3 regions of the Bradyrhizobium sp. GW821-FHT13H06 genome follow, and region 1 is predicted to be linked to each of the others. Evidence: predicted binding sites of a transcription regulator. Region 1 holds the regulator's gene; each other region holds the start of a gene.
The links. Region 1 encodes LexA, which represses DNA repair genes until DNA is damaged. Its sites were predicted from a motif close to TGTTCNNNNTGTGTTCNG; they were not measured.

Region 2: the regulator LexA is predicted to act here: its motif matches at 2,352-2,369, upstream of AC1RQP_RS16320 (helicase-related protein).
Region 3: the regulator LexA is predicted to act here: its motif matches at 2,966-2,983, upstream of AC1RQP_RS01535 (single-stranded DNA-binding protein).

What each region holds. Positions count from the first base shown of each region.
Region 1 is NZ_JBXAPN010000001.1:199,026-204,930, reverse strand. Features, by position in the region: gene AC1RQP_RS01020 (HAD-IA family hydrolase) at 1-197, shown strand, start outside; gene AC1RQP_RS01015 (hypothetical protein) at 364-570, shown strand; gene AC1RQP_RS01010 (molybdopterin molybdotransferase MoeA) at 779-1,990, shown strand; gene lexA (transcriptional repressor LexA) at 2,167-2,868, shown strand; gene AC1RQP_RS01000 (hypothetical protein) at 3,354-3,788, shown strand; partial or broken gene AC1RQP_RS00995 (ComEC/Rec2 family competence protein) at 3,912-5,288, opposite strand; gene AC1RQP_RS00990 (hypothetical protein) at 5,464-5,661, shown strand.
Region 2 is NZ_JBXAPN010000003.1:840,729-846,633, forward strand. Features, by position in the region: gene AC1RQP_RS16305 (protein phosphatase 2C domain-containing protein) at 1-17, opposite strand, end outside; gene rpmB (50S ribosomal protein L28) at 237-545, opposite strand; gene AC1RQP_RS16315 (DUF3108 domain-containing protein) at 1,095-1,901, shown strand; gene AC1RQP_RS16320 (helicase-related protein) at 2,651-5,905, shown strand, end outside.
Region 3 is NZ_JBXAPN010000001.1:311,258-317,162, reverse strand. Features, by position in the region: gene gyrA (DNA gyrase subunit A) at 1-1,932, opposite strand, end outside; gene AC1RQP_RS01535 (single-stranded DNA-binding protein) at 2,315-2,809, opposite strand; gene AC1RQP_RS01530 (outer membrane protein) at 3,250-4,017, shown strand; gene AC1RQP_RS01525 (outer membrane protein) at 4,257-4,955, shown strand; gene uvrA (excinuclease ABC subunit UvrA) at 5,243-5,905, shown strand, end outside.

The DNA of each region.
Region 1 (5,905 bases):
CCAGCATCGGCCTGCGCAAACCGGACGCGGAGGCGTTCGACCACGTCGTCGCCGCGATCGGCGTGCCCGCCGGTCGCATCGTATTCTTCGATGACCTCGCCGAGAACATCGAGGGCGCGCGGGCGCGCGGCTTGAATGCCGTGCACGTGACGTCGCCAGGCGACGTCGGGAACGCGTTGAGGGCGCTTGGCATCTGAATGCCAGGCAGTCGCCGCGACAGGTCATGCCCGCGGTTCCCGGAGCCAAATTTGCAGGAGATGAGGAACCGAGCCGCTTTGTGCATTTTTGTACGGAGTTCCGGGAACGGAGTACCACCCTTCGGACTCATGAGTCCGTTGGGACTTCTACATCGGATTGATCGACGTGCTGGGCAAAACCTATCTCACCAAGCAAGCCTCTCTCCTGCTTGAATTCGCCAGAACCACCTCGGATTCTGACCTTTCCGCCAAGCTGATCAGCAAGGCGGCCGACCTGAAGTCCCTGGCCGATCCGCTGCCTGACAAGGATCCGAATCCCAGAGCTCCCGACGTCGCACCGGACGTCGGTCCGAGCGATCCGGCAGGACGTTGACCGATGTCGGCCGTGGCGCTCGTCATTCTCGTCCTCGCCATGGCCATCCTCGTGCCGGTCTGTCTCGCCTTCAGGATCATGCCGCGACGGACTTGAACTGCCGCCGCCGCGACGGAAATCGCGCCGGATAAATCATCCTGCGTGCTGCTTTGCCTCGCGCCTGCACTCGGCTAGAACTCTCGCCAACGATTTGCAGGAGTTTCCGCCCGTGGCCCTCATGCCCGTTTCTGACGCGCTTGCCGCGGTGCTGGCGGATGCAGAGCCGCTACCTGAAGAGATGGTTTCCCTCGATGAGGCCTATCATCGCGTGCTTGCGCGCGACGTCGCGGCGCGGCGCACGCAGCCACCGCAGGCCATGTCGGCGATGGATGGCTATGCCGTGCGCGCGGCTGACGCGGCAACGGTCGATTCCAGGCTGACGGTGGTCGGCGAGGTCGCGGCGGGTCGTCCGTTCGCGGGAAGGGTTGGCCCCGGCGAAGCCGTGCGGATCTTCACCGGCGGCGTCGTTCCCGACGGGGCCGATGCGGTCGTGATCCAGGAAGACACTGTCGCGGAAGGCAAGCTCGTCACGATCAAGGAAGCCGCGATTTCCGGGCGGCACATCCGTTCCGCCGGCGTCGACTTCCGCGAGGGAGACGTGCTGCTCCGCAAGGGAAGCCGTCTCACGGAGCGCGATCTCGCGCTGGCCGCCGGAATGAATCACCCGCATCTCGCCGTCTGCCGCCGTCCGAGGGTCGCGATTCTCGCCACCGGCGACGAGCTGGTGATGCCCGGCACCACGCCCGGTCACGGCCAGATCGTCTATTCCAATGGCTATGCCCTGCACGCGCTCGCCCGCAGCGCGGGCGCCGAGACCATCGACCTCGGCATTGCCGCCGATACGCTGGAGGCCACTTCCGCCGGCATCCGTCGCGCCCGGGAGAGCGGCGCCGACATCCTGATCACGACCGGCGGTGCCTCGGTCGGCGACCACGATCTGGTCCAGCAGGCGCTCAAGGACGAAGGCATCTCGATGGCGTTCTGGAAGATCGCGATTCGGCCCGGCAAGCCGATGATGCACGGACGGCTCGGCGCAATGCGCGTGATCGGCCTGCCCGGCAATCCCGTGTCGTCCTACGTGTGCGCCTTCCTGTTCATGGTGCCGTTGATTCGCGCCCTGTCGGGCCGTTCAATGATTCATCATCGCCGCGAGCGCGCCGTGCTGGGCCGCGATCTCGGTGCCAATGACCAACGCGAGGATTATCTGCGTGCGCGCCTGGAACAGCGTGACGACGGCACGCTCGTCGCCCTTCCCGTCAGCCATCAGGACTCCTCTCTGCTTGCGAATCTCGCTGCGGCGCAGGTACTTCTCGTGCGCGCACCGTTCGCGCCGAGGGCCGAGGCCGGCACGCCTTGCGAGGTGCTGCGCCTGCCGGTGTGAGCTGCACGGCCACACGCATGGCGCGAGCTTCGCTCTGTTCACCGTAAATTAAGCAGTTGCGGAACACATATCGAACATATAGTGTCCGTTCATGATTTGTTTCGAACGTGTAGCAGCTTATCGCTGACTTCCTCGTCTCGGAATTGAACGACATCAACCGGGGGACTTTGGTCGAGATGTTGACGCGCAAACAATACGAGCTTCTGCGATTCATCAGCGAACGTCTGAAGGAAAGCGGCGTGCCGCCGTCCTTCGACGAGATGAAGGATGCGCTCGACCTGCGCTCGAAGTCAGGCATCCATCGCCTGATCACTGCGCTTGAGGAGCGCGGCTTCATCCGCCGCCTGCCCAACCGCGCCCGCGCCATCGAGGTGATCAAGCTGCCCGAGTTGCAGGCCGCCGCCGGCAGTCGCCGCGGCTTCACGCCGAGCGTCATCGAGGGCAATCTCGGCAAGGTCCGCACGACCTCCAGCCCGCCTGTGGACGAGGGCGAGCGTCCCGTCGCGGTGCCCGTGATGGGCCGCATCGCGGCCGGCACGCCGATCGAGGCGCTGCAGACCCGCAGCCACACCATCAGCGTGCCGCCTGACATGCTCGGCTCGGGCGAGCACTACGCGCTCGAAGTGCGCGGCGATTCGATGGTCGAGGCCGGCATCCTCGACGGCGACATGGCGCTGATCCAGCGCAACGAGAGCGCCGATACCGGCGACATCGTGGTGGCGCTGATCGACGACGAGGAAGCCACGCTCAAGCGCTTCCGCCGCCGCGGGGCCTCTATCGCGCTCGAGCCCGCCAATGCCGCCTATGAAGTCCGCATTCTTCCGCCGAACCGCGTGAAGATTCAGGGCAAGCTGATCGGGCTTTACCGCAAGTACTGAGCGGTCGTTCGATATCTATTGGAGCGGATCACTGTCCGCTCCGGCTGGATGGTTTTTCCGGTTCTGCTCAGATTGTCCGGCCCCCTCTTTCGGCGCCATCCTCGACACGCCGCACGACGCAGCATCGCTTCGCGGGCCTGAGAGTTCGAGGACACGTGATGCGCCAGACTTTCCATGGACGATGTTGCGGCGCCGATCGCAGCATCAGCGACGTAAGCCGTTGCCATACAATCGCACCGCCATTCGGCAAGCGAGCTGGCAATGCTCTGGCTGGTCGGCGCCGCGAGGCGCCGACACGCGCCTTCCGAATACACAGGCGTCGGCTTTGTTCCTATCGAATCCGGGAAAGATAATGTGATCGCGGCTTGCGGCGTCCAGCCGCAGATTTGCCTACAACGAAGCAGAGCGTTGCGTGCTTCCACCCTGATAGAGGCCTGCGCCTCAAAAAGAGGTGCGGGTTGCTATCTTCGCATGAGGAGCACCCGATGTGTGACTACAGCCTGCATGCTGTCGCGACGCGCCCCGCCGAAGTCGGCGAGACGATCGTCACGACGACCTTCCGCGGCACCTCGACGCGCGGCTTCGCCTCCGAAGCCGATCTCTCCGTCGCGGTCTGCTTGCTGCCGGGAACGGAGCTCGCCTTCGCGGACAACGTCCGTTACGACAATCGCTGGATCTGGACGCGCACCGTGAACTCCCGCGTCGGCAAGTTCGGCAAGATCGACCCGCACATTCCCGATCGCCATCATGACGCGATCGAATTCCCCGACGGCAAATACGTGCTGGTGACACAGCTCGTCGAAGGCCAGCGCGCGACCGTGCTGCAACTGCCGGTGACCCAGCCGGTTGGCGAACGCGAGCACAAGCCGCAGATCGTCGCCGACACGCGGTCCACGATCACGCGCCTGCCGATCGGCTGACGTCGTCGCCCCCGGCCGATGGTCGTGGGCCAGGAATGAAATGCCATCGCCGGCCGAGGCCGGCGAGATGGTATGGTTTGCGTCCTGCTGCGAGATCCCGACCGACCTCTCCCGCATCGCTCCTCAATCGTCCGCCTGCAAGTCCGTCTCCGATGGCGTTGCGTCCCGGTTGCGGGGCACGGCCGTCTTCGGCGCAAGGCTGCCGTCGAAATCCCCCTCGCCGGCGCCGGCCGGCAGCCAGGGGCGGCTCGTGCCTCTCGCCCTCACCGCCCGAACCGAGAAGCCGTCACCGCTCTGCGTCAGAGCCAGCGCGCCCTGACTGGCGAGCCGCGGCCTGTCGACCACCATCGCCGCGCAATCGGGCGGCGTGGGCCGCGCCGTCACCACCAGCGCGGCGCGGCTGCAATCATCAGCCAGAGCGTCGATGCGCAACGCCAACGCGACAAGCCGTCCGTCCGCGAGCGGCGTCACGCAGCCGGACTCGTCACACGACACACCGTCGGCCAGCGAGGCGCTGCCGGCATCGCGCGGATCGGCATCGGCAGCCAACCACTCCCTCAGCAGGAAGCCATCCTTGCCGGCGCGGATCACATGCAGCCGCCCGTCCCGGCCCCGCACGGCGACGCTCGCGCCATCCCCGGCAATCAGGATATCGGGCTGCCGCACCGACATCGCCCAGAGGATCGCGGCAAGCAGCACCAGGGCACCGGACCAGCGCAGGGGCGTGCGCAACAGCCCCATCACGATGATCCCGAGGCTCGCCGCGATCAGCGGCGCGATCCCGAACGCGGGAATGCGGCCGACTGCACCGGGCAGAGCCGCCACCCAGCGCGAGACCGCGACCATCCACTCGATGCCGATCCCCATCAGCCACCAGAACGCGCCGTCGAGCCCGAAAGGCGCTGCGAGCAATCCCAGCAGCCCCGCCGGCATCACCAGCGCCGAGACCACCGGCATCGCGCCGAGATTGGCGAGCACGCCGTATGGCGTCACGCGGTGGAAGTGGAAGGCGGCATAGGGCGTGGTCGCAAGCCCGGCGATCAACGAGGCCAGGAACAGCATCGCGATCTCGCGGCCGCCCCACAGTGCGATCCGCGCCGTTGCGGAATGATCGGGCGATGCTAGCAGGTTCGGCATGCCGATCTGCACCAGCGCCACCAGCCCGAGCGTTGCCGCAAACGACATTTGAAAACTCGGATGAACCAGCGCCTCGGGCGCGACGGCCAGCACGATCAGCGCGGCCACCGCCAGCGTCCGGAACGTGATGGCGCGGCGATCGACCATCACGGCGATCAAAACCACCGCCGTCATGAAGAACGATCTCTGCGTCGCGACCTCGGCGCCGGACAGCAGCAGATAGAACGCAGCCGCCACCATCGCCGCGGCCGCCGACCATTTCTTGATGGCGAAGCCGGCCGCCAGCCCCGGAATCAGCGCCAGCAGCGCGCGCACCGCGAAGAACACGACGCCGGCGACGACCGCCATGTGATAGCCGGAGATCGGTCAAGAGAAGATTTTTTGTAAGCGTTACAGAGCTTTACTACGCCTGTGCTTCCCACGATTCCGACAGGGGAAGCAGGCGGGAAGCGGCTTCGGACGCAAAGGCGCCAGCTTGCCCGCACCGCTCTGCTGCGCTTCAATTGGCTGCGATTACTTTTTTGGGGGGCGAGGCGTGATGACCATTCCGCAATCCATCTTGGCCGGCGCCGCTGTGATCGGCGCATGCATTGTCGCGGCTCAGCTTGTAGCCCCTTACCAGATGGCGAGCGGACCGGCGCTGATCTGGCGCGTCAATCGCGTCACTGGCGAAGTGCGGGAATGCCTGCGGGGCATGGATTCGCGCCAGGATCAGATCGTGACAGACTGCAAATAGAGGCCGGCGTGACCCAGGACAGACGTCGAGCTCGTCAATGTATGCTGATGCTGCCCCATGGCGTCGATGAGACCGCCAAATCTTCACGTCAAGGCTCAGTGGATTCGGAAGCGTCCATCCGGTGAAGCCCGGTGTTGAGGTCGCCACTTCGTGATGCCGTACATAATCCGATTGAGGCACAATCGTCGTGCTCGGTGCTTCATCGGCGCTCTGCCCTTGGTTCGCCATGGTTGGCTCTGACCAA
Region 2 (5,905 bases), on a different contig from region 1:
AAAGAATATTCGTTCACAATTCCCTCCCATACGACAAGGAGAACTTTTTAAGAGTATACGATCACATCTGCAACCAGCAGGAAAGAGGCGGGTAGCGATACCTTCGTAATATGGCCCCTCGACTAGGCGCGTGACCCCAAAACAAAAACGGCCGGATCTTCCGATCCGGCCGCAACGCAAACTCTTACTGGCTAAGCCTACGCCACGCTACTTAGCCCCCGCCCAATTCCGAAAACTCAGCTCGCCTGCTTCGCCGGCTGCGCCTCGCCGACCTTCTTCTGGATGGCGCGCTTCAGCTCGAGGGCGCGCGGCGACAGATTGTCGGCGTTGGCCTTGAGCAGGAAGGGGTCGAGGCCGCCATTGTGGTCGACGCTCTTGACCGCGTTGGTGGAGACGCGCAGGCGCACGTTGCGGCCCAGTGCTTCCGAGATGAACGTCACGTTGACGAGGTTCGGCAGGAAGCGGCGCTTGGTCTTGATGTTGGAGTGGCTGACCTTGTGGCCGACGAGGGGGCCCTTGGCCGTCAGTTCGCAGCGGCGAGACATGGCAAAAATCCTTATCCTGAACCCCCAACGATCTGCGGCCGCCATTCGGGGCGCCACGGGGGCAAATTCTTTCGTCCTTGCAGGGAGCGGGCGGACGTATAGGGGGGAAGGGGCGGGACGTCAAGGTTTTGGGGTGTCTTTTAGAGCCGCCCGGGTGGTGCGCTCCCTCCCCCGCGCGCGGGGGAGGGCTGGGGAGAGGGCTCTTTCCTCTTGGGGCCCGGACGTCATTGCGGATGGTGCCCCCAAGAGGAGAAAACCCTCACCCGCGCTTCGCGCGACCTCTCCCGCAAGCGGGAGAGGTGGAGCTCGTGGTTACCGCCCGATCACCAAAACGGCAATGATTATCGCGCCTTACCATCACATAAAGGGCGTATTCGCCGCCGAAATATCAGGGGGAGTTCCGGGGCGGATACGTCCGGACACATTGTTTGCCGCGGTTTTTGGTTTAAGTAACAGCGCATCGCGCCCTGATTGGATTGCTTCGTGCTTGCAACGTCTCTTTTTGCGCAGGATTTGCGCTCAGCCCGGCCACGCCTGGCCGGCTGGCTGATGGCGCTTTGCGCGCTGGCCCTGGCGTGGGGCGCGGTGCCGGCCGCGGCACAGGGCAAGCTCGAGGCGCAGTATGAGGCCTCGCTGGCGGGCATTCCCGTCGGCAAGGGCGCCTGGAACATCGATATCCAGGACGACGTGTTTTCGGCGGCGGCCGCGGGCGGCACCACGGGGCTACTGAAGTCCTTCACGGGCGGCTCGGGCACCGGCGCCTCGCAGGGCCGCGTCGTCAACGGCGCGCTGGTGGCGACCGGCTACCAGGCCTCCACCACCACCCAGAAGAAGACCGAAGAAATCCGCATCACCCTCGACAAGGGCAATGTGAAGGATTTTGCGATCCTCCCGGAGCCGCCGGTCGATCCTGATCGCATCGTCGTCACCGAGGCGCATCGCCGCGGCGTCTGGGACCCCATGACGGCTTCGCTGTTGCGCGTGCCCGGCACCGGCGATCCCGTTTCGCCGGACGCCTGCCACAACGGCGCGCCGGTGTTCGACGGCCGCATGCGCTACGACCTCAAGCTCGATTTCAAGCGCATGGAGACCGTGAAGGCGGAGAAGGGGTACAAGGGCCCGGTCGTGGTCTGCTCGCTCTATTTCGTGCCGGTCGCCGGCTACATCCCCGATCGTCCAGTGATCAAATACCTCGCCGCCCAGCGCAACATCGAGATCGCCTTCGCCCCCGTCGCCGGCACGCGCATCCTGGTCCCGTTCTGGCTGAAAGTGCCGACGCCGCTCGGGCCGGCCATGCTGGAAGCCACCAGCTTCATCACCTCGGCCCAGCCGCCCCGCGTCGCCAAGACGCAGTAGCGAGGTGTCCGCGCCTCTCCCTCCGCCGCCATTCCGGGGCGCGCCCCTTGGCGCGAACTATGGTGCGCCCTTGCGCACCTGAGAATCCATCAGGCCGCAGAGACGGTTGCGCGATGGATTCCGGGTTCGGCGCTGGCGCGCCGCCCCGGAATGACGAGCGAAATGGCCTCCAAAAGCACGCCCTAATGATTTCAATCACTTACCTACTGTGCATGGGGTTGTTTTCGCGAGTTTTGTTTTGGCGCCCCCGATCCGGGAATCCATTTGACTCCTCCCCGATTCTGATTCGACTCCGCGCCGTCCCCAGCTTTAACCGATACGCTCGCTTGTGCGACCGCGCAAAACTCCATCTAGTGCACAACCAACGCGAGTCCCGCGACATGTTGCGAGAACGGAACGGGACTCAACGGGGAGTCAGCGATTCGGCCGCGATTCGTTCTAGAGTCGTTCCGAAACTTAAGGCGAACGGGAAAAGCGTCGCAGAGTGAGACAGTTGCGCGGAGTTTGGCGCGGGGCGTTCCCACACCCACGGTGTCATCGCCCGGCTTGACCGGGCGATCCAGTACGCCGAGGCGGTTGTGGTCGAGCGGAGAGGCCGCGCCGTACTGGATGCCCCGGTCGAGCCGGGGCATGACAGCGGAGTGCGTGGTTGCCGCGCAGCGTTCGGAGACATGGCCGACACCCAGCCCCCTCACCGCCTCATGCAGCACTGACATTCGCCCAAATCGCCATTACCTAATCCCCCAGACATGGCTTTTTCCTCCTCCCCCTTCGCCTCCGAGCGCGCCCTTCACGATCGAGTGCCCGGCGCGGGCGTCACTGCGGTGCTCGGACCGACCAACACCGGCAAGACCCATCTCGCCATCGAGCGGATGCTCGCGCATCCCTCGGGCATGATCGGCCTGCCGCTGCGGCTGCTCGCGCGCGAGGTCTACAACAAGATCGCCGACAGGGCCGGCGCTGCCAGCGTCGCGCTCGTCACCGGCGAGGAGAAGATCAAGCCGAAGAACCCGCGCTATTGGGTGTCCACCGTCGAGGCGATGCCCAGGGATCTCGACGTCTCCTTCCTCGCCGTCGACGAGGTTCAGATCGCCGCTGATCTCGAGCGCGGCCACGTTTTCACCGATCGCATCCTCAACCGCCGCGGCCGCGACGAGACGCTGCTGCTGGGCGCCGCCACCATGCGCCCGATCATCGAGCGGCTGCTGCCGGGCGTGTCCATGATCACGCGGCCGCGCCTGTCGCAGCTCGAATTCGCCGGCGACCGCAAGATCACCCGCCAGCCGCGCCGCACCGCCATCGTCGCGTTCTCGGCGGATGAAGTTTACGCCATCGCCGAGCTGATCCGCCGCCAGCATGGCGGCGCCGCGGTGGTGCTGGGATCGCTGTCGCCCCGCACCAGGAACGCACAAGTGGCGATGTTCCAGAACGGCGACGTCGATTACCTCGTCGCCACCGACGCCGTCGGCATGGGCCTCAATCTCGACGTCGACCACGTCGCCTTCGCCTCCGACCGCAAGTTCGACGGCTACCAGTTCCGCCGCCTGACACCGTCCGAATTTGCGCAGATCGCCGGCCGCGCCGGCCGCGCCACCCGCAACGGGACCTTCGGCACCACGGGCCGCTGCGCGCCGTTCGAGCCCGAGCTCGTCAACGCGCTGCAGAACCACACCTTCGATGCAGTGAAGGTGCTGCAATGGCGCAATTCGAAGCTGGATTTCTCCTCGCTCGGCGCGCTCCAGGTGTCGCTGAACCTCGCCCCCGGCCACGAGGCGCTGACGCGCGCGCCGATCGCCGAGGACATGCGCGTGCTCGACCACGCCGCCCGCGACGGCGAGGTGCGCGATATCGCGCATGGTAAGGCCGCCGTGGAACGGCTCTGGGAAGCCTGCCAGATCCCGGACTACAGAAAACTGTCGCCCGCCGCCCATGCCGAGCTGGTGACGACGCTTTACGGCTTCCTGATGCGGAAGGGCTGCATTCCCGACGCCTGGTTCGAGTCCCAGGTCACCCAGGCCGACCGCATCGACGGCGATATCGACACGCTGTCGGCCCGAATCGCCCAGATCCGCACCTGGACCTTCGTCGCCAACCGCCCGGACTGGCTGAGAGACCCCGAACGCTGGCAGGGGATCGCGCGGGAGGTCGAAAATAAATTATCGGATGCGCTCCATGAACGCTTGACTGAGCGTTTCGTTGATCGCCGGACCAGTGTATTGATGCGCCGCCTGCGGGAGAACACGAGCTTGAATACTGAAATCGGCAAGACCGGCGAAGTCATCGTCGAAGGCCATGTCATCGGCCGCCTCGACGGCTTCACCTTTGCACCGGATGCTGCGGAAGCAGGCTCCGATGCGAAAGCCTTGCAGGCCGCAGCGCAAGCGGTGCTCGCCGGCGAGATCAACGCGCGCGCCGAGAAGCTCGGCAATGCGCCGGACGAGCAGTTCGTGCTGACCTCCGAAGGCATCATCCGCTGGACCGGCGATGCCGTGGCGCGGCTGTCTGCCGCAGACGACGCGCTGCATCCGCGCATCCGCATCATCTCCGACGAGCGCCTGACCGGCGGCCCGCGCGACAAGGTGCAGGCGCGGCTCGAACTCTGGCTCAAGACGCACATCGAGAAACTGCTCGGGCCGATGTTCGAGCTGTCGAAGGCCGAGGACGTCACCGGCATTGCCCGCGGCATCGCCTATCAGCTGGTCGAGGCGCTCGGCGTGCTCGAGCGTCCGAAGATCGCGAACGAGCTGAAGGATCTCGACCAGTCTTCGCGCGCCGTGCTGCGGAAATACGGCGTGCGCTTCGGCGCCTACCACATCTATTTCCCCGGCCTGCTCAAGCCCGCCGCGCGCGCACTCGCTGCGCTGCTCTGGGCGCTGAAGCAGGACAATGTCGATCTCTCCGCGCTCTCGGGCGCGCAGCATCTGGCGTCGTCGGGCCGCACCTCGTTCCCGGTCGACAAGCAGCTGCCGCGCGATGCCTATCGCGTGCTCGGCTACAAGCAGGCCGGCGAGCGCGCCGTGCGCGTCGACATCCTGGAGCGGCTGGCCGACCTGATCCGCCCGGCGCTGGCGTGGCGCGAGAACTCGCCCGGCGAAAAGCCCGCCGGCGCATTCGACGGCCGCAGCTTCGTGGTCACGCAGGCGATGACTTCGCTGACGGGATCGGCCGGCGAAGACTTCGCCTCCGTGCTGCGCGCGCTCGGCTATCGCATGGAGAAGCGTCCGCCGCTGCCGCCAAAGCCGGTCGTCGTCGAAACGGTTGCGGCCGAAACGGTTGTAGCCGAAACGGTTGCGGCCGAGACGCCGCCCGCCGAGGGCAGCGCGGAGACCTCGACCGAGGCTTCGACCGGGACCGCGGCGGAGGCCGTTGCCGGCCTGCCGGCGGAGACGACCGTCTCCACCGAAGCCGCTGACCAGTCCGTCACGGTCGAAGACGCGCCCGGCATGGAGCCGCACGACGAGCCCGCCCATGAGGAGCCGGCGCTCGAAGCCTCTCCCGAGACCCCCGTCACGCCCGAAGATGCCCCCGGCATTGCGCCGCCGGCAGAAGAAGCTGCGACGTCCCCCGAGGCCGCCGGCCTCGAAGCCGCTGCCGCCGAGACGGCCGCGACTGAAGCCGCGGCATCGCCCGACGCTGCCGCGCCCGAGGCGGCAGTCGCGCCCGCAGAGCCCGAGCTGGTCGAGGTCTGGCGCCCGGCCGGCCGTCACGAGGACCGCAAGCCGCGCCACGAGCGCCATCGCCACCAGCGTCACCATCAGCCTCGCCCGCAGGCGGGGGCTGAAGCTGGCGCGGCCGCACCCGGCGAAGCCGCCGAAGGCGCGAAGCCGGGACATCGTCACGGCGGCGGTCGCCGCGATGGCGGCAGGGACTTCCGCAAGCCGCGCGAAGGCGGTGCGGACGGCGCGCCGCGTCCCGAGGGCCGCGACGACAGGAATCGTCGTTTCGAGGGCAAGGGCGGCGACAAGGATCGCAACCGCGACAAGGGCAAGTTCGGTGGAGATCGC
Region 3 (5,905 bases), 110 kb from region 1:
GGTCGATTCATCCTCCGGCAGCGGCATGATGGTGGTGATGCGCTCGCCCTGCTCCAGCGGCAGGATGTTGATCATCGCCTTGCCGCGCGCGTTCGGCGCAGCCATCGGCAGCCGCCAGACCTTTTCCTTGTAGACCTGGCCGCGCGAGGAGAAGAACAGCACCGGCGTGTGGGTGGAGGCGACGAACAGGCGGCTGACGAAATCCTCGTCGCGGGTCTGCATGCCGGAGCGGCCCTTGCCGCCGCGGCGCTGCGCGCGGTAGGCCGACAGCGGCACGCGCTTGACGTAGCCGGCGTGGGAGACGGTGACGACCATGTCCTCGCGCTGGATCAGGTCCTCGTCCTCGACCTCGCCTTCCTGCTCCATGATCACGGTGCGGCGTGGCGTGGCGAACTCCGCCTTCACCTCGGCGAGCTCGGTCTTGATGATGCCCAGCACGCGCTCGCGCGAGCGCAGGATGTCGAGATAATCGGCGATCTCGCTGGCGAGCTTGTCGAGCTCGTCGCGGATTTCGTCACGGCCGAGTGCGGTAAGGCGCTGAAGGCGCAGATCGAGAATAGCTCTCGCTTGTTCCATCGACAGCCGGATCGTGCCATCCGCACTCATGCGATGACGCGGATCGTCGATCAGCGTCAGCATGTCCTCGACGTCCCGGGCCGGCCAGTCGCGCGACATCAGGGTGTCGCGGGCGGTAGTCGGGTCGGGCGAACTCCGGATAACGCGGATCATCTCGTCGATATTGGCGACTGCGATCGCGAGACCGACCAGGATATGCGCCCGATCGCGCGCCTTGGCGAGCAGGTACTTGGTGCGCCGCGTGACAACCCGCTCACGGAAGTCGACAAAGATCGCCAGCAGCTCCTTCAGATGCATGATCCGCGGACGGCCGCTGTCGAGCGCCACCATGTTGACGCCGAAGCTCGTCTGCAGCGGCGTGAATCTATACAGCTGGTTCAGCACCACATCTGGCACGGCGTCGCGCTTCAACTCGATGACGACGCGGTAACCTTCGCGGTCGGATTCATCGCGCAGGTCGCCGATGCCCTCGATCTTCTTTTCCTTCACCAGCTCGGCGATGCGCTCGACCATCGTCGCCTTGTTCACCTGGTACGGAATCTCGGTGATGATGAGCGCCTCGCGCTCCTTGCGGATGGTCTCGATCGCGACCTTGCCGCGCATGACGATCGAGCCGCGGCCGAGGTGATAGGCGGCGCGGATGCCCGCACGTCCGAGAATGACGCCGCCGGTCGGGAAGTCAGGTCCCGGCACGATGTTGATGAGCTCGTCAATAGTGAGCGCAGGGTTGTCGATCAGAGCGACGCAGGCGTCGATGACCTCGCCGAGATTGTGCGGCGGGATGTTGGTCGCCATGCCGACCGCGATGCCGCCCGCGCCGTTGACGAGAAGGTTCGGGAACTTGGCCGGCAAGACCGATGGCTCGGTCTCGTTGTTGTCGTAGTTCGGCTGGAAGTCGACGGTGTCCTTGTCGATGTCGGCCAGCAGAGCCAGCGCCGCCTTCGTCAGGCGCGCTTCGGTGTAACGATAGGCGGCCGGGGGATCGCCGTCGACCGAACCGAAATTGCCCTGACCGTCGATCAGCGGCACGCGCATCGAGAAGTCCTGCGCCATGCGGACCATGGCGTCGTAGATCGACTGGTCGCCGTGCGGGTGATACTTACCGATGACGTCGCCGACCACGCGGGCGGACTTGACGTACTTCTTGTCGGGCGTGTGCCCCTGCTCGTTCATCGAGAACAGGATGCGGCGGTGTACCGGCTTCAGGCCGTCGCGCGCATCGGGCAGCGCACGTGCCACGATCACGCTCATGGCGTAGTCGAGGTACGACTTCTTCATCTCCTCGAAGATGGAGACGGGGCGAATGTCCGAGGGTTGCGCCGGCTGGTCGCCGGGCTTGTTGTCGTCGTCAGCCAAGGGGGAATCCGGTGAGATTTTGTCTGGGAATCATATAGCGCATCGGGGGGCGGATAACCACCCTCGCGGAGGGCCGAGAAGCGCTTTTTCCGCTTATTTTTCCAATGGCTTACGGCTTAGAACAGGATATCTCGGACAGCCCCGGAAATGGCTCCGCGGAACCGCCGCCATGCCCCAGAATCCGCGCAGCCAGGGAGGCCCCGCGAGCCCCGTTCGCAGCAGCCGGGAGCCGCGATCGGCCATCCCCTCGATGTCGCAACGATTTGAGTTCAAGCCGAACATGAAACGGGCCCGGAAAACCCGAGCCCGCTCCATCGATTAGGCAGAACTGCTGATACGAAACGCCAAGCTCCGTCCGCTCGGCGTCTCTCGATCCTCGTCCTCAGAACGGGATATCGTCGTCCATGTCGCTGTTGCGGCCGCCGCCGGCGGCGACGGGACGGCGCGGTGCGCTGCTGACGGGACCGGAGGAGCCGAAATCGCCGCCCGGCTCGTCGCCGAAGCTGCCGCCTCCTCCGCCGCCACCGCGGCCATCGAGCATCGTCAGCGTCGAGTTGAAGCCCTGGAGCACGACCTCGGTCGAGTACTTCTCGACGCCGCTCTGGTCGGTCCATTTGCGGGTCTGCAGCGCGCCCTCGATGTAAACCTTCGCGCCCTTCTTCAGATACTGTTCGGCAACCTTGCAGAGCCCTTCATTGAAGATCACGACGCGGTGCCACTCGGTCTTCTCCTTGCGCTCGCCGGTCGCCTTGTCACGCCATGTCTCCGAGGTGGCGATGCTCAGATTCGCGATTGGCCGCCCGTCCTGGGTACGGCGGATTTCAGGATCCTTGCCGAGATTTCCAACCAGAATGACCTTGTTGACGCTTCCCGCCATCGCCGCTCTCCACTCCGAATGCCACTGAATTCCAAAAGGGCGAATCCCGCTGCCCGCGTTCCTCTGCGCCCCGTTGACGCGACCCTATACGCTTGCGGACGCCGATCAGCCCGCCACCCCCAAGGTTATCCCCACATATAGCATCCCGTCCGGCTACGTTCCAGATTTGTTCTTCGCGCCAAAAGCACTGAACAGATACTGGTCACACGCCGATTGCGCGGAACCCGGATGGAACTTTTCCGGGTTCCCGAGAAGGACGAAAACCGCTTAACATTCATCAAGTTAGAGCCAATTCAATCAGTAGGCGAGTGTGGCATTTCGGAGACGGATTTTGCCCTTTCCTTGGGCTATCGTTGCCTTGGAATTAGTTCATATGGGCGTCGCGCCTGATCAGCCCGCTTCGGGGACTTCGAGAAGCGGGCGAAACTGGGGAGACTGCAATGAATAAGATTCTTTTTGGTGCAATCAGTGCAATGGCGTTGGGGCTGGCGGCCCCCGCAAGCGCGGCCGATCTTGCCGCCCGTCCCTACACCAAGGCTCCACCGCCGATCGCCGCCATCTACGACTGGAGCGGCTTCTACATCGGCATCAACGGCGGCGGTGGCACAAGCCGCAAGTGCTGGGACTTCGTGACTCCGGCGACCGGCGTTCTGGTCGGCGAGGGCTGTCACAATGCGACGGGCGGCACCGTCGGTGGCCAGGTGGGCTACCGCTGGCAGTCGACGAACTGGGTGTTCGGCTTCGAAGGCCAGGGCAACTGGGCCGACTTTACCGGCGACAACATCAGCGCGGTGTCCGGCCTTCGCAACCAGTCCACGATCGACTCTTTCGGTTTGATCACCGGGCAGATCGGCTATGCCTGGAACAACGTTTTGCTCTACGTGAAGGGCGGCGCCGCCGTCGTCGGCGATCGCTATCGGACCTACGATGTGGCGACCGGCCTCGAGTTCGACCGGGCCAACGAGACCCGTTGGGGCGGTACAGTGGGCGTGGGCGTCGAGTTCGGATTTGCGCCGAACTGGTCGGTCGGCTTCGAGTACGATCACATCTTCCTGGGCCACCGCACGATCGACTTCACCGGATCCGGCAATTTTGTCACGGCTCCGCTCGGTGTTTTCACTGCCTCCAATCGCATCGGCCAGGACGTCGATATCGGTCTCATCCGGTTGAACTATCGCTGGGGCGGCCCGATGATCGCAAGGTACTGATATCTCGCTGATATTGTTGGAGAACAAAGGCCGGCCTCGCGCCGGCCTTTCTGCTTTGGGCGCGCACTGATCGCCGGGAAACGAGTCAGTAACCATTACCTTTTGCGTCGTTGTGGCTTTTCGGAGACACAACTTGCGGCTTTGGTGGTGTAAGCACAACCTCAGTTGGGCCGTTGAGTCCGCTGCCCTTCCGGTCACGGAAGGCAATAACAGAAACTGGGACTGGGATTTAGTTGAAGATGAAAAAGGTTTTGTTGGCTTCGGCCTGTTTGTTCGCTCTCGCCGCTCCGGCCTCGGCCGCCGACCTTGCGGCCCGCCCCTACACCAAGGCTCCGATCGCTCCGGCCGCTGTTTACAACTGGACCGGCTTCTATCTCGGTGTCGTCGGCGGCGGCGCTTGGGAAGAGTCCTCGACCGATCCGAAGATGAACGGCGGCTTCGTCGGCGGTACCGCCGGCTACAACTGGCAGACCGGCAACGTCGTGTTCGGTCTCGAGGCCGACGGCGCCTGGGCTGACGTCAGCGCTTCGGTCACCGGCGCGACCGTCGTCCCCGGCTTCGGCGTTGCCACCGCCACGCTGAGCTCGAAGACCGACGCCATGGGCACCGTGCGCGGCCGCATCGGCTGGGCCGTCAACAACATCCTGCTGTACGGCACCGGTGGTTACGCCTGGATCGACAACAAGGTCACCCTCAGCGCGCTCGGCGTGAGCGTCTCCGACAGCAAGTGGCACTCCGGCTGGACCGTCGGCGCCGGCGTCGAAGCGTTCTTCGCGCCGCAGTGGTCGGTCAAGGGCGAGTATCTCTATCGCAGCCTCGGCAGCGAGACCTACTTCTCCAACCTTGGCGCTCCGCTGGCGTCTGGCACGATCAACTTCCACACCGTCCAGGTCGGCGTGAACTATCACTTCGGCGCCCCGGTCGTCGCCAAGTACTGATCTGAAGTACCGATCGCGACCGACGTCATATCGTCACGAAAGGCCGGCGCCAGCGCCGGCCTTTTTGTTTTGCCGGACACTTCGCGCGAAGTTTCCACTCCCCGCTGCTGCCAGATGCCGCCAGCGCGCCAACAATCCGTTGACGATTCGCAAGTCGCACTGGAAATCCGCCGCCGTTCTTCCTACGTTCGCTGCCATACCCATCGGCGCCGTTCCCGGTTCCGGGCGAAGCGCGCCTTCAACATTGGCGCGATCGCGCGTCTTTGGATTCCTTAAGGACCAGCGGGATGGACGAAGTGATCAAGGCGAAGCGCCAACAACAGAACGCGGGCTCCAGCCTGCGCGCAATTACAATCCGTGGCGCGCGCGAGCACAATCTCAAGAACATCGACGTCGAGATCCCCCGCGACAAGCTGGTGGTGTTCACCGGCCTCTCCGGTTCCGGCAAATCCTCGCTCGCCTTCGACACCATCTACGCCGAGGGCCAGCGCCGCTACGTCGAATCGCTGTCGGCCTATGCCCGCCAGTTCCTCGAGATGATGCAGAAGCCCGACGTCGACCAGATCGATGGTCTGTCACCGGCGATCTCGATCGAGCAGAAGACGACGTCGAAGAACCCACGCTCCACGGTGGGCACGGTGACCGAGATCTACGACTACATGCGCCTGCTCTGGGCCCGCGTCGGCGTACCCTATTCGCCGGCCACGGGCCTGCCGATCGAGAGCCAGACCGTCTCCCAGATGGTCGACCGCGTGCTGGCGCTGCCCGAAGGCACCCGCCTCTATCTGCTCGCGCCGGTCGTGCGCGGCCGCAAGGGCGAGTACAGGAAGGAGCTTGCCGAATGGCTCAAGAAGGGCTTCCAGCGCGTCAAGATCGACGGCACCTTCCATGAGCTCGCGGAAGCGCCGACGCTGGACAAGAAATTCCCGCACGACATCGACGTCGTCGTC